3 regions of the Mesorhizobium sp. WSM4837 genome follow, and region 2 is predicted to be linked to each of the others. Evidence: predicted binding sites of a transcription regulator. Region 2 holds the regulator's gene; each other region holds the start of a gene.
What was found. The regulator PhoB, encoded in region 2, activates phosphate uptake and scavenging genes when phosphate is short. The targets are predictions, from matches to a motif close to TGTCATNNANCTGTCAT.
Positions count from the first base shown of each region.

Region 1: the regulator PhoB is predicted to act here: its motif matches at 2,392-2,408, upstream of phnC (phosphonate ABC transporter ATP-binding protein).
Region 3: the regulator PhoB is predicted to act here: its motif matches at 3,077-3,093, upstream of pstS (phosphate ABC transporter substrate-binding protein PstS).

Region 1 is NZ_JBVVQE010000076.1:3,278-9,629, forward strand. It holds gene phnE (phosphonate ABC transporter, permease protein PhnE) at 1-320, opposite strand, end outside; gene phnD (phosphonate ABC transporter substrate-binding protein) at 395-1,303, opposite strand; gene phnC (phosphonate ABC transporter ATP-binding protein) at 1,464-2,321, opposite strand; gene AC0L3D_RS30410 (DapH/DapD/GlmU-related protein) at 2,574-3,191, opposite strand; gene phnL (phosphonate C-P lyase system protein PhnL) at 3,188-3,895, opposite strand; gene phnK (phosphonate C-P lyase system protein PhnK) at 3,898-4,674, opposite strand; gene AC0L3D_RS30425 (alpha-D-ribose 1-methylphosphonate 5-phosphate C-P-lyase PhnJ) at 4,671-5,582, opposite strand; gene AC0L3D_RS30430 (carbon-phosphorus lyase complex subunit) at 5,579-6,352, opposite strand, start outside.
Region 2 is NZ_JBVVQE010000034.1:63,555-69,906, forward strand. It holds gene pstA (phosphate ABC transporter permease PstA) at 1-1,099, shown strand, start outside; gene pstB (phosphate ABC transporter ATP-binding protein PstB) at 1,112-1,927, shown strand; gene phoU (phosphate signaling complex protein PhoU) at 1,963-2,670, shown strand; gene phoB (phosphate regulon transcriptional regulator PhoB) at 2,687-3,376, shown strand; gene AC0L3D_RS20445 (ROK family protein) at 3,646-4,893, opposite strand; gene xylF (D-xylose ABC transporter substrate-binding protein) at 5,159-6,199, shown strand; gene AC0L3D_RS20455 (sugar ABC transporter permease) at 6,340-6,352, shown strand, end outside.
Region 3 is NZ_JBVVQE010000010.1:51,204-57,555, reverse strand. It holds gene AC0L3D_RS08035 (Na/Pi cotransporter family protein) at 55-1,785, opposite strand; gene pstS (phosphate ABC transporter substrate-binding protein PstS) at 1,873-2,958, opposite strand; gene AC0L3D_RS08025 (2OG-Fe(II) oxygenase) at 3,417-4,157, opposite strand; gene AC0L3D_RS08020 (NfeD family protein) at 4,342-5,739, shown strand; gene AC0L3D_RS08015 (slipin family protein) at 5,736-6,352, shown strand, end outside.

The sequences.
Region 1 (6,352 bases), on a different contig from region 2:
ACCCGGCCCTCCGGGTAGTCGAACTTGAGGCTGCCGTCGTCATAGGGGGACGGCAGGTCGAACAGCGCGCGCACCGGATCGAACCAGTCGCGCGGCTTCAACTCGGCGAAAAAGTCGGCGACGTAGGGAAGGCGATCGAAGAACTTTCCGGCGTTGGTTTCGTTGGCGAACCAGAGCGAGCCAGAGAGTGCAAGAAACAGGAAAACCAGGCCGCCGATCGTGTAAAGGCGCCGGCGGGCGGCAAGATCGCGCCAGTGCCGCTCGACGGTGGCTCCCTCCGGTGAAAGCGCGGGCGCGCGGTAAATTTCGGTCGCACTCATCGATAGATCCCCGGCCCCTGATGCGGCAACGCCGCCGGCGGCACGCGGCCCCGGCGGCGTTGTGGCAGTTTGCCTTACGAGCCGATCTTCGCCTTACGGGCGTCGATGATCGGCTGGTAGAATTCCGGGGTAACCGGCGAATAGCCCTTGTAATCGCCGCCTTGAATTGCCGAGAAACAAGCCGGATCGGTTTCCGGGAGCTTGGTCAAGAAATCGGTGATCTTCTGCCTGGCGCCGGCGTCGATCGACGTACGCAATACCAGCGGGCCGTTCGGGATCAGCGGCGACTGCCACAGTTCGACGAGGTCATCCATCTTGAGGACGCCCTTGTCGACCATCTTGCGCAGATTGCCCGAGCTATAGCCGTCGTTGAAGTCGCCGACGCCGGAGGCCCAGGTGGTGCCGGCATCGAACGTGCCCTTCAGGACTTCAAGGACAAGCTGTTCATGGCCGCCGCCGAAACCGGTCGACGCGAAGTAGCTCTTCACATCCATGCCGATGTCCTTGGGCAGTGACGTGACCGGGATCAGGTAACCAGAAGTCGAATCGGGATCGGCGAAACCGAGTTTCTTGCCCTTCATGTCGGCGAGCGTCTTGATGCCGGAATCAGCACGCGCGACCATGACCGCACGGTAGCCGGTCGAGCCGTCGGTCTGGATCGTCGTCAGGATCGGTTGAACAGCGTCCTTGTTTTCGAGATAGACCTTGGCGTAGGCGGAAGCGCCGAGATCGGCAAAGTCGAGCGTGCCGCCGAGCAGGCCCTGGATGACGCCGTCGTAGTCAGCGGCTGGGAACAGCGAAACTTTTTCGACGCCGAGGACTTGCTTGATGTGGTCGGCGAAGCACTGGTAGTTGCGCAGGCGGTCGGCTTCGTTCTCGCCGCCCAGAATGCCGACGCGGAATTCCTTCAGGTCCTGTGCCTGGACTGCGCCCATCGCCATGGCGAGGATGGAAACGGCACCGAAAAGTATTTTTCTAAACATTTCGCGTCTCTCCTGTTGGTTCCGGCATCGCGCCGGCAGCGTTCGAATTTTGACGGCGCTTTTTTATGCCCGGCCTTGATGCGGACTGGCGGTCCAGGCGCTCTTTCGTCGTCTGCTTTCGTATACTCGTATACTGGTATCCACTTGCGGGATCGTGGATCTAGTAGCCGGGAAATGCGGGCTCGAGCGGTCCGGCGGATGCGGCGATTTTTTGCTTGATGGTGACGCTGGTCGAAGTGATCGCCTCGGAGATTTCGCCGCCATTGCTGTCGGCGCCATAGACCATGCGCACGGCCTCCCGATTGAGTTCTTCGGGCGGACCGTCGAACACCACCTTGCCGGCGGCCATGCCGATGATGCGGTTGCAATAGGTGCGCGCGGTATCCAGCGTGTGCAGATTGGTGACCACGGTGAGGCCCTCGCGCAGATTGATGTCCTGCAGCGAATCCATCACCACCTTGGCATTGAGCGGGTCGAGCGAGGCGATCGGCTCGTCGGCGAGGATGACTTTCGGCTGCTGCATCATGGCGCGGGCAATCGCAACGCGCTGCTGCTGGCCGCCGGACAAGGTGCCGGCCGGCTGAAGCGCCGTGCCGGCGATGTCGAGACGTTCGAGCGCGGCGATTGCCTCGGCCCGTTCCTCGCGGGAGAAGACACCGAGCAGATTGACAACGGTCGAGCGGTGATTGAGCCGCCCGAGCAGCACATTGGTCAGCACGTCGAGACGCGGCACCAGGTTGAATTGCTGAAAGATCATGGCGCAATCGCGCTGCCAGCGCCTGAGCAGCGAACCGCGCAGGCTCGAGACTTCGGCGCCGTCAAAGAAAATCGAGCCTTGGCTCGGATCGATGAGGCGGTTAATCATGCGCAAAAGCGTCGATTTGCCGGCGCCCGAGCGGCCGATGATGCCGACCATCTGGCCTTGAGGGATCGAGATGTCGACATTGCTGACGGCGGTGTTCCTGCCAAACCGACGGGTGACGCCGCGGATTTCGAGCGTGGCTGAGGTTGCTGACATAGGCAAGTTCCAGTCCAGTCGCGTTTCGAAGGTCTGTTAGCCTTGGCTAGCGCAGCCGCATGAAACCGCGGTGTCGGATTGATGTCAGTTTTGTTACCGTCCACAGCCTGGAAGGAGGCGAGCCGGCGGACGCGGTTCGATCAAGTGAATGGTGAATGGTGAATGGTGAATGGTGAATGGTGAATGGTGAATGGTGAATGGTGACAAGAACGGCTTCCCTGCCGCCATTCACTATTGACCATTCACCATTCACTAACCGCCATGCTTCTCCAAAAACGCCTCCGCCGATAACTGGCGAAAATCGTCGAGCGCGGCGCGCAGGCGGGCGTGGTCCCAATCCCACCAGGCAAGTGCCTGATAGCGTTCCGCAGTGCGGCGGTCGAAGCGTTCGCGGATCGGTTTGGCCGGCACGCCGCCGACGATGGTGTAGGGCGCGACGTCTTTCGATACCACGGCGCCGGCGCCGACCGCCGCACCGTCGCCGACGCTGACGCCGGGCAGGATGGTCGAGCCGTGGCCAAGCCAGGTGTCGTGGCCGATGGTGACCCGTTTGGCGCGGCGCTGGGCAAAGAATTCGCTCTCGTGCTCGGCGTCGTCCCAATAGTCAGAGGCGCGATAGGTGAAATGGTGCAGCGTCGGCCGCCAGGTCGGATGGTTGGTGGCGTTGATGCGCACACTGGCGGCGATGTTGGCGAATTTGCCGATCGTCGCGCACCAGGCGCTGCAGTCCTGCATCATGTAGGAATAGTCGCCGAGCGTACTTTCCGAAAGCCGGCAGCGTTCGGCGATCTCGGTCCAGCGGCCGAGCGTCGAGTTGTCGACTTCCGCTGTCTCGTGGACAAGCGGCGTTTCCGACAGTTTTCTGGTCATGCGGCGATTTTCCCGGCGGCAAAAGCGGTCACGTCGATGACGCGGTCGGCCACTGCCTCGCGCACGTCGTGATCGTGGAAGATGCCAAGCAGGGCGACGCCGGCCGCCTTCTTGGCCGCGATCAGCGCAATCACCACGTCGCGGTTGCTGGCGTCGAGCGAAGCGGTCGGCTCGTCAAGCAGCAGGATCGGGTGCTCGGTGATGAAGCCGCGCGCGATGTTGACGCGCTGTTGCTCGCCGCCGGAAAAGGTCGCCGGCGGCAGTGCCCAGAGCCTTTCCGGCAGGTTGAGTTGCGCCAGCAAGGCGCGTGCCTTGCCGCGCGCGACCTCGCGGTCCTCGCCGCGCTCGACCAGCGGTTCGGCGACGACATCCAGCGCCGAGACGCGCGGCACTGTGCGCAGGAACTGGCTGACATAGCCGATCGTGAGCCGGCGCACGGCAAGCACGGTGCGTGGGCTGGCCGTCGCCAGATCGATGAGCCCGTCCTCGTGCTGGACGATGATCTGGCCTGCATCGACGGCATAGTTGCCGTAGAGCATCTTCAGGATCGAGCTCTTGCCGGCGCCGGAGGGGCCGCCGAGCACGGCACATTCGCCGCTCCTGATCGAGAACGACACGCCGGCGACGACCGGCAGTCTGATGCCGTCACGCAGATGCATGGTGAAGCTCTTGGCGACATCGGAGACGACGAGCGGGGTTGCCATGATCACACCTGCAGAATGGAAGAAACGAGAAGCTGGGTGTAGGGCGCGCGGGGATCGTCAAGCACGCGGTCGGTGAGGCCGCTTTCGACGACGCGGCCGTCCTTCATCACCATCATGCGTTGCGACAGCAGACGCGCCACCGCAAGGTCGTGGGTGACGACGATCGCCGCCAGGCCGAGATCGGTGACCAGGCCGCGCAACAGGTCGAGCAGGCGCGCCTGCACCGAGACGTCGAGGCCGCCGGTCGGCTCGTCCATGAACACCAGTCGCGGCCCGGTGACGAGGTTGCGGGCGATCTGCAGGCGCTGGCGCATGCCGCCGGAAAAGGCGCGCGGTTCGTCGTCGATGCGGTCCTCGTCGATCTCGACGCGCGACAGCCAGTCGACGGCGGTGGCGCGGATTTTTCCGTAGTGGCGGTCGCCGACCGCCATCAGCCGCTCGCCGACATTGGCCCCGGCCGACACCGTCATGCGCAGCCCGTCGGCCGGGTTCTGGTGAACAAAACCCCAGTCGGTGCGCATCAGGAAGCGGCGCTCGGCCTCGCTCATGCGGTAAAGCTCGCGGAACTGGCCGTCGCGCATGCGGTAGCTGGCGGTGCCGGAGCTCGGCAACAATCTGGTCGACAGGCAGTTGAGCAGCGTCGTCTTGCCGGATCCGGATTCGCCGACCACTGCCAGCACCTCGCCCGGCCACAGGTCGAAGCTGACGTTCTCGCAACCTATGCGCGAACCGTAGAACTTGGACAGCGCGGAGACGCGCAGCAGCGGCTCGTCGCTCATTGCGCCGGCTCCGTTTTTTCCAGGGCAGGAGGGGTCTCGGGCGCAAGGTGGCCGCGATGGCCTTGCTCGCGCCGCTTCTCGCAATGGTCGGTATCGGAGCAGACGAACATGTGGCCGCCATGGTCGTCGAGGATGACCTCATCGAGATAGACGTTTTCGGCCGCGCACAGTGCGCAGGGCTGGTCGAAGGTCTGCACCTCGAACGGATGGTCCTCGAAGTCGAGGCTGACGACGTCGGTGAAAGGCGGCAGCGCATAGATGCGCTTTTCGCGGCCGGCACCAAACAGTTGCAGGGCCGGCGAACGGTGCATTTTCGGGTTATCGAACTTCGGCGTCGGCGACGGGTCCATCACATAGCGACCCTCGACCTTGACCGGGTAGGCATAGGTGGTGGCGATGCGGCCGTGCCTGGCGATGTCTTCGTAGAGTTTTACATGCATGAGGCCGTATTCCTCCAGCGCATGCATTTTGCGCGTTTCCGTCTCGCGCGGCTCGAGGAAGCGCAGCGGCTCGGGAATCGGCACCTGATAGACCAGCACCTGGCCTGCGGTCAGCGGGTGCTCGGGGATGCGGTGGCGGGTCTGGATGATGGTCGCCTTCGCCGTGTCGGTGGTGACGGCGACATTTGCGACCTTCTTGAAGAAGGCGCGGATCGAAACCGCATTGGTGGTATCGTCGGCGCCCTGATCGATGACCTTCAGCACATCGTCCGGGCCGATGATCGAAGCGGTAACCTGGACGCCGCCGGTGCCCCAGCCATAGGGCATCGGCATTTCCCGTGAGGCGAACGGCACCTGATAGCCGGGAATGGCGATGCCCTTGAGGATCGCGCGGCGGATCATCCGCTTGGTCTGCTCGTCGAGATAGGCGAAGTTGTAGGTTGCGATATCGGTCGGTTGTGCGGTCATTCCGCGGCCTCCCTTTTTTCTTCGACCTTGCCGGCATTCTCGCGCGCGTCGTGCTCGGCGCGCATGCGGCGCACCAGGTCGAGCTCGGCCTGGAAGTCGACATAGTGCGGCAGCTTCAGATGCTCGACGAAGCCGGTCGCCTGGACATTGTCGGAATGCGAGATGACGAATTCCTCGTCCTGGGCAGCGGCGACGACATCTTCGCCGAGTTCGGTTGCGCGAAGCGCGCGGTCGCAGAGCGCCATGGCCATCGCCTTGCGCTCGCTCTGGCCGAAGACGAGGCCGTAGCCGCGGGTGAATTGCGGCGGCGCCTTGGCCGAGCCCTTGAACTGGTTGACCATCTGGCACTCGGTGACACGCGCAGTACCGAGCGGTACGGCGAAAGGCAGCTCCGGCACGTCGAGTTCCAGCTCGACCTCGCCGATGCGAACCTCACCGACGAACGGATGGTTGCGGGCATAGCCGCGCTGGGTGGAGTAGCCGAGCGCCAGCAAAAAACCCTCGTCGCCGCGTGACAGCGCCTGCAGGCGGATGTCGCGCGCCATCGGGAACTCCAGCGGCTCGCGGGTGATGTCGCCCGGGATATGGTCCTGCGGCATGTCGCCATCGGGCTCGATCAGGCCTTCGCGGGCGAGGATGGCGGAGACACGCGGCATGGCGTCCGCGTCGCTGGCACGCTGCAGCGGCTCGGCGACGTCGCCACCGGCGGCAAGCTCGGGATCGAGCAGCCGGTGGGTGTAGTCGAAGGTCGGGCCGAGAAGCTGGCCGCC
Region 2 (6,352 bases):
GACAAGCGTCACGCCTTCGGAAACCAGCGGCGACATCGATCTGACCTTCGGCGACGATGCCATGCTGGCGCTGGCGCGCGGCCATGGTGCGACCGAGGGCGAAAACGGCATGTTTACGCTGACGAGCGGCGCGTCGTCGCTGCTGGTCGCGTTCAATGGCGGCACGGTCAAGCTGACCTCGCTGTCGCCTGCGGCCAACGGCACGGTGATCGCAAAGGGCACGGTGATCGAGGCGCTGGACAGCACGGCGCCCGCCGCGAGCGGCCAGGCATTCCTGCGCGTCATCGAGACGCCGGAAGCATCGCGAAAGATTTCGGACAAGGTGATCGTCTGGCTCGACACACTGAAGAGCGCTGGCCTGATCGAAAGCCGGTTCAACTCGATCTTCTTCTTCACCGGCGCAAGCCGCGAGCCGGAATTGGCCGGTGTCTGGGGCGCGGTCGTCGGATCGTTCCTGACCATGATCGTAACCCTCGCCATAGCCTTCCCGATCGGCGTTTCAGCGGCGATCTATCTTGAGGAATTTGCGCCCAAGAACCGGCTGACGACGATGATCGAAGTGAATATCAATAATCTGGCGGCGGTGCCTTCGATCGTCTTCGGCCTGCTTGGACTTGCCGTATTCTTGAATTTCTTCGGCATGCCGCGCTCAGCCCCGTTGGTCGGCGGCATGGTGCTGGCGCTGATGACCCTGCCGATCATCATTATCGCCTCGCGCGCTTCGCTGCGCGCCGTGCCCCCGTCGATCCGCGAGGCGGCGCTTGGCATCGGAGCGTCCAAGGTCCAGACCGTATTCCATCACGTGCTGCCGCTGGCGATGCCGGGCATCATGACCGGCACCATCCTCGGAATGGCGCATGCGCTCGGTGAAACCGCGCCGTTGCTGATGATCGGCATGGTCGCCTTCATCGTCGACATTCCCGGCGGCTTCACCGATCCCGCGACGATCCTGCCGGTGCAGATTTTCATGTGGGCGGATTTCCCGGAAGCGGGGTTCCAGCAGAAGACTTCGGCGGCGATTTTGATTTTGCTGGTGTTTTTGGTCATCATGAATGCCATCGCGGTGATACTGCGCAGGCGCTTCGAGCGGCGCTGGTAAGGAGTAGAGGATATGAACATCATGACGGAAGCCGGCGTCGAGCAGAAACTGAGCAGCGCAACCAACGCCCCTTCGATCAAGATGAAGGGCGAAAAGGTCTCTGTTCACTACGGCGAGAAGCGAGCTCTGTTCGACGTCGATCTCGATGTCCGCGAGCATCAGGTGACGGCGTTGATCGGGCCATCGGGCTGTGGCAAGTCGACGTTCCTGCGTTGCCTGAACCGAATGAACGACACCATCGATATCGCGCGGGTGAGCGGCAAGATCACGCTCGACGGCGAGAACGTCTACGACCCGAAAATCGATGTCGTCGAGTTGCGAGCTCGCGTGGGCATGGTATTCCAGAAGCCGAACCCGTTTCCGAAGTCGATCTACGAAAACGTCGCCTACGGTCCGCGCATCCACGGCCTGGCCAGGAGCAAGGCCGAGTTGGACGGCATCGTCGAATCGAGCCTGAAGAAGGCCGGCCTGTTCAACGAGGTCAAGGATCGCCTGCTCGAGTCGGGTACTGGACTGTCCGGCGGACAGCAGCAGCGCCTGTGCATCGCGCGCGCCATCGCGGTGTCGCCGGAAGTGATCCTGATGGACGAGCCCTGTTCGGCGCTCGATCCGATCGCCACCGCCCGCGTCGAGGAACTGATCGACGAACTGCGCCAGAACTATACGATCGTCATCGTCACCCATTCGATGCAGCAGGCGGCGCGCGTGTCGCAACGCACGGCGATGTTCCATCTCGGCTATCTGGTCGAGGAGGGCGCGACCGACAAGATGTTCACCAACCCCGACGACAAGCGCACCCAGGACTACATCACCGGCCGGTTCGGCTGAGCGGTCCGGCGAATTTCGAACACGAGGACAGCACCATGGGTGAACACACCGTCGCATCTTTCGACGAGGAACTGGAGCACATCGACCGGCTGATCCGCGACATGGACGAGCTCGCCGCCGCAATGGTCGCGGCCTCGATCCGCGCGTTGCTTGCGTCGGACAATGCGATGGCGCAGCGCGTCGTCTCGGATGACGCCATCATGGATGCGCGGCAGCGCGAGCTCGACGACAGCGCGATCACGCTGATCGCCAAGCGGCAGCCGATGGCGCAGGATCTGCGCGCCGTGGTTGGCGCAATCCGCATGGCGGGCGATCTCGAGCGCATCGGCGATCTGGCCAAGAACATTGCCAAGCGGGTCAGCGCAGTCGGGCAGAGCGCGACGCCGCGTAATCTGTCGCACGGTATCGACGCGATGGCGGATCTCGTTCTTGTGCAGCTGCGCGGCGTGGTCGAGCACTATGTGTCGCGCGATGCCGGCGCGTTGAAGGAACTGCGCGCCGACGACCAGAAGATCGACGTGAAATATACGGCGGTTTTTCGCGAACTCCTGACTTACATGATGGAGGATCCGCGCAACATCACCGCCTGCACGCACCTTCTGTTCTGCGCCAAGAATCTCGAGCGTATCGGCGATCATGTCACCAACATTGCCGAAAACGCCTATTTTGTCGTGACCGGGCAGCAATTGCCGGCAGATCGCCCGAAGCTCGACGAAACGACGATGTCGGCGCCGGCGACATGACAGGAGTGACCGGCCGATGATCGCGCCGCGCATCATGGTGGTGGAGGATGAAGAGCCGCTAGGCGTCCTCCTCCGTTACAATCTGGAATCCGAAGGCTATCAGGTCGAGGTGGTGACGCGCGGTGACGAGGCCGAAATCCGGCTGCAGGAAAACGTGCCCGATCTTTTGGTGCTCGACTGGATGGTGCCGGCGGTTTCCGGCATCGAGCTTTGCCGGCGCCTTCGGGTGCGCCCCGAAACCGAGCGGCTGCCGATCATCATGCTGACCGCGCGCGGCGAGGAGAGCGACCGGGTGCGCGGCCTTTCGACCGGAGCCGACGACTATCTGGTCAAGCCGTTCTCGACACCGGAATTCATGGCCAGGGTCAAGGCGCTGCTGCGCCGCGCCAAGCCGGAAGTGCTGTCCAGCGTGCTCAAGGTCGGCGACATCATGCTCGATCGTGAATCGCACCGGGTCTATCGCAAGAAGAGCGAGATCCGGCTCGGGCCGACCGAATTCCGGCTGCTCGAATTCATGATGCGCCACCCGGGCCGGGTCTTCTCGCGCAGTCAGTTGCTCGACAATGTCTGGGGCGAGACGATCTACATCGACGAGCGCACGGTGGACGTCCATGTCGGCCGGTTGCGCAAGGCGGTCAACAATGGTCGCATGCCCGATGTCATCCGCACCATCCGCGGCGCCGGCTATGCGATCAGGGAAGACTAGCTAGGGATGTGCTGATATTCAGGTGATGCCGGCCTGCGAACGGCGGCTTCCTGCGCTTACCTACAGCGCCGCGCGCCCTGTTGGGCACGCAAAGGACGCTGTAGAACTTTGATTTTGCGCACGACCTTTCCGAAATCGATCTCGATTTCGGGGTCATGCGCGGGCTCACGTACCCAAAAGTACGCTCCGCTCCGGTTCTCGGAACCCACCATTCTCGACTCGGCCTGACCTGAATCTCAACACACCCCAAGTCGCGACCCGGGAATCCTTCAAGCCACGTTCTTTCCGACCGAGCCGGCTCGTGCCTGGATGCTCGGCGCGAAAATCTCCTGGTCGACGAAGCTTAGCGCCCGCATGGCGCAGCCTTCGCGGATCAGCGGCAGCTCGTTCGGCTCGGTGTCGAAGGAAATCGAACCCGAATGCTGGCCGCCGGCGGTCTGGGCGATGGCCTCGCGCAGGGCCGGCTCGATCAGGTCGAAGGCGGCAGCGCTGGCGCCGACCATGGCCACCGGCGCCGGATCGATCAGCGCAAACAGGCTGCCGAGCCCGAAGCCGAGCGCCTCGCCGGCCTTGCGGTAGGCTTCGCGCTCCGGTCCGTCCATCTCGCGCGCCCGGGCCGCCAAGGCCCGCATGTCGGCGTCGCTGACATCGGCGACCGGCTCGGCGTTCTCGCTCAACAGCCTTGCGTTGCGCCAGATGGCGTAGTTGCCGGCATAAGCCTCGACGCAGCCGCGCCGCCCGCAGCGGCAAAGCGCGCCGCCCGGCCGATGGATCATGTGGCCGAATTCGCCGCCTGAGGAGTGGGTGCCGGTGAACAGCTCGCCCTTCAGCACCAGCCCCATACCGATGCCGTGCGAGAGCAGGATGGCGATGAAATCGTCGCGGTAGCGATCCGGGTGGCGCCAGCGCAGCGCCACGGCCATCATGTTGCAGTCGTTCTCCATGATGGCCGGGATGCCGAACTCGCGTTCCAGAATGTCGGCGAAGGCGATGTTCGTCTGCGGCGTGATCGGCGACCACAACATGGCGCGCGCGTGGGAATCGGTGATGCCCTGGATCGCCAGCGCGATGCGGGCGACGCTTTGGACATCGAGGTCGGGATCTTCGAGCCGGCGCCGGACGATGGCGACACATTCCTCGATCAGCGCGTCACGCGACATGGTCAGCGTGTCCAGCCGGCGCTGTTCCTCGGCGACCACTTGTCCGGCATAATCGATGACGGCGACCGACAGGAAATTCAGCGACAACACGACGGCCAACACCGCAGCGGCTTGCGGATTGAGGCTGAGGCCGACCTGCGGCCGGCCGCGTTTCAGCGAAACCGTCTCGCTCGCCTTGCTCTCGGCCAGGATGCCTTCCTGGATCAGGTCGGCAGAGATCGCCGATATGGTCGAATGGCTGAGGCCGGTGGTCGCGGCGATCTCGGTCCGCGACGGCTGGCCTGCCCGGCGCACGGCCGAAATCACCATCGCCCGGTTGCGCCGGCGCAGATCGTCATGACGGATTCCCACCGACATTTTTTGTTTCCTCCTCATTGCCGCGGCCGCTCATGAATCGGAAGCCGTCGGTATGTCGGACAAATACTGGCAGAAGCAGAAGGGGCTGTCATTATTTATTCCGAGCCTCGAAAAAAAGCCCGACAGGACGTTAAAATCCATCAGAATTGGTGTTGACAGTGCTTCGGCGTTGGACCAGTATTTTTTCGAGGCTCGAAAAAATAGAGCCTTTGTGCCGGCCTTCGGGCCAGTTGGTCGCGCCCTACGCGGCGCAGGGAGGAATATCATGAAGAGATTCGCAGCCGCCATTCTGGCGGGGGTCGCCATGTCGCTGACGCTCGCGTCGGCCGCGCAGGCCAAGGACAAGGTCATTGGCGTTTCGTGGTCGAACTTCCAGGAAGAGCGTTGGAAGACCGACGAAGCCGCCATGAAGGCGGCGATCGAGGCCGCCGGCGACAAATATATCTCCGCTGACGCACAGTCCAATCCCGGCAAGCAGCTGACCGACGTCGAAAGCCTGATCTCGCAGGGCGCCAACGCGCTGATCATCCTTGCGCAGGATGCCTCGGCCATCGGTCCGGCGGTGCAGAAGGCGCTGGACGAAGGCATTCCGGTCGTCGGCTATGACCGGCTGATCGAGAACAAGGACGTCTTCTATCTGACCTTTGACAACCAGGAAGTCGGCCGCATGCAGGCCCGCGAAGTGTTCAAGGTGGCGCCGGAAGGCAATTACGTCTTCATCAAGGGCTCGGGCGCCGACCCTAATGCCGATTTTCTGTTCGCCGGCTCCATAGAAGTGCTCAAGGATGCCATCGACAGCGGCAAGATCAAGAATGTCGGCGAGGCTTATACGGACGGCTGGCTTCCCGCCAACGCCCAGAAGAACATGGAACAGTTCCTGACCGCCAACGACAACAAGGTCGATGCGGTGGTTGCCGCCAATGACGGCACCGCGGGTGGCGTCGTCGCGGCGCTGACGGCGCAAGGCCTGGCCGGATCCGTCCCGGTTTCGGGCCAGGACGGCGACCATGCCGCGCTGAACCGTATCGCGCTCGGCACACAGACCGTATCGGTGTGGAAAGACGCGCGCGAGCTCGGCAAGAACGCCGCCGAGATCGCCTCGCAGCTGGCCGACGGCAAGCCGATGACAGACATTGCCGGTGTCAAGGATTTCACCACGCCGGGCGGCAATGTCGTCAAGTCGCTGTTCCTGACGCCGATTGCCATCACCAGGGACAATCTCAACGTCGTCATCGACGCCGGCTGGATCAAGCAGGAAGAGGTCTGCGCCGGCGTGGCGGCGGGCACCGTCCCGGTCTGCAACTGATCCGCCTTCGCCAAAAAACCTGAAACGCCGCGGCTTCACGCCGCGGCGTTTTTTTCAAAAGAGTTGTTTTTCCGCGTCTCGCGGGTAATTTCTAAGCTGCTTCCGGCATCCGCGGCAGACGGCAACGGTGGGAGGACATCATGACCGACACGA
Region 3 (6,352 bases), on a different contig from region 2:
CGCCGACTTCGATAATTCGTCGCCTCTAATGCGAACGCGCTATGTCCCGCCCCGCTACTCGGCCGGGACCGGGCTGAGGCCGGGATCGCCCATCGCGTGCGGCCTGGTTTCCTTGCGTGCCGACGCCCGGGCGAGCACGCTTTGCCGGTTGACCGATTTGCGCTCGGCATCGATGCGCTGGATCAGGATTTCCGCGCGTTCGATCGACCCGAGCAGGGCCAGGATCGTGCCGCGTTCGGCGGCGCCCGCATTGGGTCCGAGCGCCAGCGTGCGGGCACGCAGTTCCTCGACCTCCGGCAGATTGACATGTCCGGCCGGCACCTTCGGGTCGGAGATGCCGTAAGTCGGCAAGATCTGTCGCAGCGAGGCATCGAGCTTGCTCAGCCCGACGTCGACGATGGCCTGCGCCGGACCGCTGAACTTCTCGCGCCTGACGCGGCGCGCCACCTGATGCATCGATTCCGTCAGGGCGGCGGTGAAGTCGGCTTCCTCGATCAGGCTGGCGATCAGGTCGAGCTGGTCGTAGGGCAGGTCTTCCTTCATCAATTCGGCGGTGTAGGCGCGGATGTCGCGGCTGAGGATATCGGTTGCGAGGTAGTGCTCGCCCGGATCCGACGGCGCCTTCTTCGACGAGCGGGCGATGTCGAGGAACATGGCGCCGGCTTGCAGATGGCGGGCCGTCTCCTGCTGGACAGCGGGAACGGCCTTGGCGAAATCGCCGGCTAGCTTGCGGTCGAGGAATCGCGGCGTCGAGAAATCTTCCGTGTCCTCGGCATCGGTGTGACCGACACGCGACAGGACCCGCTCGAACACCCCGATGAACGGAAACAGCAACAACGTGTTGAAGACGTTGAAGAAGGTCGAGTAGAGGCCGACCGCGACCGGCACCAGGGGAAAGGTCTCCTTGCCGTCGACGATCACCGGAATGGCGGGATCGCCGCCGAAGAACTGCATGGCCCATTCCAGGACCTGCATGGAGACGAAGAACAGCGGGATGGTGATGCACACGCCGATGATGTTGAAGGAGATGTGGGCGTAAGCGGTGCGCTTGGCGTTTTTCGAAAGATTGAGCGAAGCCATCCACGAGGTGATCGTGGTGCCGAGATCGGCGCCGAGCGAGAAGGCGACGGCCGTCGTCCAGTCGAGAATGCCGGCAGCGCCAAGGCCCATGACAATGCCGATCGTCGCCGAGGACGAATGGATCATGGCGGTCACGCCGGCGGCGATGAACACGCATTTGAGCAGGTTGAGATAGGAGTCGGCCGTCAGTGTTTGCAGCAGTGCCATGACTTCGGGCAGATTGCGCAGCGGGCGCAGGCCGCCGGTCATCAGGTTGAGGCCATAAAAGATCAGCGCGAAGCCCATGCCGGCAAGCGCTATGTTCTTGACCTTCTCGCTTTTGGCAAAGCAGTAAATCAGCGAGAACACGCCGGCCAGGATCAGCCCGAGCGGACCGAGCGGCAGGGCGATGAGCCCGTTGCCGAGCGTGGTGCCGATATTGGCGCCCATGATCACGCTGATCGCCGGTCGAAGCGCGATGACGCCGGCATTGACCAGGCCGACGACCATGACGCTCATCGCCGTCGACGACTGGATGACGCCGGTGATCAGCGTTCCCGCCAGCACGCCCTTGATCGGCGTTCCGGCGGCCCTGGCGAGAAAGGCGCGCATCCGGTTGACCGACAGCGCCTGGATGCCGTTGGCCATGAAGTCGAGGCCGAGCATGAAGATGCCCAACCCGCCGATCACCGGCACGAGGATGTCCTTGAAGATATCGATGTCCATGTCACGCAGTCCCCAACAAGCCGCCATCACGGCGCGATATGACGTTCAGTTCAGGCGCTGCGCCAAGCAGCAGCCTGGTTGTTCCGCTCAGTTTCCGACGGGCTCCTGCCCTGCCCAGTATTGCTCGATCCGGGCGACCAGCGCCTTCGGCAGCGGCACGTAGCCGAGCGCGGCGGCGTCATCCGCGCCGTGCGCGAAGGCGAGCCGGAAAAGGTCGTGCACGCGGCGATAGCGATGTTCCGAACGGCCCGAGACCTGAACGACCGCGAACACCGCCGTGCTGATCGGATAGGCGGCATCGCCGTTACGATCGGTCAGCGAAGCGAAGAAGTCGGTCGTTTGCGCCCAGTCGATCGATGTCGCGGCAGCCTGCACGCCCTCCGGCTCCGGCTTGACGAACTTGCCGGATTTGTTCTCGATCAGCGCATAGGCAAGGTTGGCGCGCTGGGCCTGGCCGGATTCGGCATAGGCGATCGCGCCCTTCGTGTCGTGCACGGTTTGAATAAGGTTCTGTGTGCCTTCCGCGTCAGTGCCGAGCGGCCACGAGATCAGTGTATTGGCGCCGTATTTGGCCTTCCACTCCCCGCTGACCGCCGACAGGTATTCGGTGAAGACAAAGGTCGAGCCGGAGCCATCCTTGCGGTGAACAACGCTGATCCTGAGATCGGGCAGCGTCAGGTCCGGATTCACCGCCTTGATCGCGGGATCGGACCATGACTGGATCTTGCCCAGATAGATGTCGGCCAGCACCGGCCCCGTCAGGCGAAGGCTTCCCGGGCCGATGCCGTCGAGATTGACGACGACGGCGATGGCGCCCATCACGATCGGAAACTGCTGGCGGCCAGCTTTCCCAAGTTCGGCGGCATTGATCGGCGCATCCGTCGCGGCAAAGTCGATGTCCGGCTGGTCGAGACGCAGAACGCCGGCGAGCGAGCCAACGATTTCGTAGTCGACCTTCCAGTCGGGCGAGACATAGTCCCCGCCGTCGGCGCGGGCGCTCTCGTAGGCCGTTGCCCATTTGCCGATGATCGGGGCGGCCAGTGTCGATCCGGCGCCGCGGATAGGCTCAGCCTGCGCAGCGGCCCCGACCATCAAGCCAACAGCAAGCGCGATGGCGCCGCTTATCTTCGCCGATTTGCGCCGCAGTGATGCAAAGCTTGCTGGAAACATCATGGCGACCCCCGACGCGCGAACAAATAGCTACTTTTCAGTCTTGGCAGATATCGACAGTCATCCGCCCGGCGAACGAACGCCGTCAGAGAAACAACATCGCTCACCGTATGAACCTTGGTTAACGATCGGATGACAAAGATCTTTGCGGGTGAGATTTTTTATTTTTCCGCGATTGCCGCGGTTGCCTGAAGAATTGTTCGGCAGCCAATCGCTTCAGCTTTGCGCTGCCCCTCACCTGCCTGCCGGCACCCTCTCCCCGTATAGTGACGGGGAGAGGGGCGCTCTCATCGATGGTTTCGCCAATCACCAGCGTTGCAGAATATCCGCCACGGTGCGACCAGTCCCTTCTCCCCGTCACACGGGGAGAAGTGCCCGGCAGGGCGATGAGGGGCGGCGCCGACTCCGACAACTGATCCCCTTGGCACGAAGTTGCTGGTCGCCTCCACGCAGGGACAGCCCTATTTCGCGTCGTGGAAGATAATGCCGACGGTATGGCGCAGGCCGGAGCGAATCCGGCTGACGCCGTGCCTGAGATTGACGCGGTAGCTGCCTTTGCTGCCCTGGACCGGACGATTGTGGACCGCGAAGGCGACTGCGTCGCCCTGGCGCAGCGGCACCACCTCGGCGCGGCTCTGCATGCGCGGGCGCTGTTCGGTCAGCACGAACTCGCCGCCGGTGAAATCCTTATCCGGTTCGGACAGCAGGATTGCCACCTGCAGCGGGAACGCAAGCTCGCCGTAGAGATCCTGATGCAGGCAGTTGAAGTCGCCGGGACCATATTGCAGCAGGAGCGGCGTCGGCCGCGTCTGGCCCTGCTCGTGGCATTGCTTGAGGAACGCGGCGTGTTCGTCCGGGTAGCGCTGCGCGACGCCCATGCGTTCGTTCCAGTCGTTGGCGACGGCGGCAAGGCGCGGATAGAGCGCGGTGCGCAAGCCGCCGATCAGCTCGGGCAAGGGATAGCGGAAATAGCGGTACTCGCCCTTGCCGAAGCCGTGCCGCGCCATGTGGACATGGCTGCGGAAATGGCTTTCGTCGGGATACAGCCCGGCGATCTCCCGGCATTCTTCTGGTGTCAGCAGCTTTTCCATCACCGCGCAGCCATAGAAGCTCATCTCCTCGGCCAGTGCCTGCCAGTCATATCCGGCGACGCGCGCTTCCGCCGATCGGACCGCTGCTGCTGGAACCGTGTGCATGGTCATAGCTCTGCTCCTCTGGCTTCATCGGCTTCTGCCATCAGATGGGTGAAGCAGCGCACACAAACCACCCGTTTCCTGCCAACCGGTTTAGGCACAACGCAAGGTTGCCATGGATCAGCTTCACCGCCGCGACGCAGCATGGATTTTGGCAAAATCGAGCCCATATCCCTGATAGGGAGCTTTGAGCGTGAAACTCGCGCGTGTAGCCCTGATTGCCGCGGCTTTTGTAGCCGCTGTGGCTGTTTGTTCTTCTTCCGCAGCAACAGGAGAAGCAAACGGCCAAGGGAGGACTGCGCTGCGCATCGAGATAGACGGCGCCATCGGTCCGGCGAGCGCCATGCAGTTCGAGGAAGCGCTGGCGGTGGCCGCAGAACGGAACGCCGAGGTTTTCATCCTGCAGATGAACACGCCGGGCGGGTTGGTCACCAGCATGCGTGAGATCATCGCCGACATCCTCGCCTCCCCGGTTCCCGTCATCGGCTATGTCGCGCCCGCCGGGGGGCATGCGGCGAGCGCCGGAACCTACATCCTCTACGCAACCCATGTGGCGGCGATGGCGCCCGGCACCAATCTGGGCGCGGCAACGCCCATCGAGATGGGCGGGCCGATGCCATCCTTTCCCGGCGACGACAAGAACAATGGCCCGGAAGCCGGCAAGGACCCGAAGAATCCACCGGCGGGCAATGCGATGATCGCCAAGGCGACGAACGACGCGGTTGCCTTGATCCGCAGCCTGGCCGAACTGCGCGGGCGCAATGCCGATTGGGGTGAAAAGGCGGTGCGCGAGGCGGCCAGCCTGTCGGCCAGCGCGGCACTGCAGGAAAATGTGATCGACTTTGTCGCCCGCGACACGACCGAACTGCTTCAGCTGGCCGACGGCCGGACGGTCGAGATCGCCGGCAGGAAAAAGGTGCTGGCGACCAAAAGGCTGCCGGTTGAAACGCTCGAGCCTGGCTGGCTCATCCGGCTTCTCGCCGTCATCACCGACCCGAACATCGCCGTCATCCTGATGCTGATCGGCGTTTATGGCCTCGTCTTCGAGTTCACCAGCCCGGGCGCGGTCGCGCCAGGCGTGATCGGCACGATCTGCCTGCTGCTCGGGCTCTATGCGCTCAATCTCCTGCCGATCAGCTATGCCGGCCTTGCCCTGATGCTGCTTGGCATCATCTTCCTCGTCGTCGAGGTCTTTAATCCCACAGTGGTGCTTGGGCTGGGAGGCGTGGCTGCGTTTCTGCTGGGCGCTGCCATGCTGCTCAGGATCGAAGGTCCCGGCTTCGAGATGTCGTGGGCCGTCATCGGCACCGCCGCCATCCTGACGCTCGGCCTGGCGCTGCTGACCGGCAGCTGTCTGTGGGCGGCCCGCAAGAACGTTCCGCGTGTTGGCGCCCAGGCCATGCAAGGGCTGCCGGCCAAGGTCCTCGACTGGCAGGGCAGCGAGGGACACGTGCTGGCCCGGGGTGAGCGCTGGCGGGCGAAAGCCGACGAACCCATTGCGGTGGGCGACAGCGTCGAGGTGGCTGATGTCAGGGGTCTCGTGCTGACGATACGGCGCCGCAATGTGCGAAGCGATGGAGCAAGGCAATGATGCTCGGATATGTGGCCTATCTGGTGGCAGCGCTCGTCGTGGTCATGTTCCTGTCCGCGGCCATTCGCATCCTGAGGGAATATCAGCGCGGTGTGGTCTTCACGCTCGGCCGCTTCACCGGGGTCAAGGGGCCCGGCCTGATCATCCTCATCCCTTTCGTGCAGCAGATGGTGAAGGTCGACCTGCGAGTGGTGGTCCAGGACGTGCCGCCGCAGGACGTGATCTCGCGCGACAACGTCTCGGTGAAGGTCAACGCAGTGCTGTATTTTCGTATCGTCGACGCCGAGCGGGCGGTGATCCAGGTCGAGGACTTCATGACCGCCACCAACCAGCTCGCACAGACCACGTTGCGCTCGGTGCTCGGCAAGCATGAACTCGATGAAATGCTGGCCGAACGCGACAAGCTCAACAGCGATATCCAGGAGATCCTCGATCAGCGGACCGATGCCTGGGGCATCAAGGTCTCCGATGTCGAGATCAAGCATGTCGACCTCAACGAGAACATGGTCCGCGCCATCGCCAAGCAGGCCGAGGCCGAACGGCTGCGGCGTGCGAAAGTGATCAATGCCGACGGCGAACAGCAGGCGGCGGCAAAACTCGTCGAGGCCGGCAA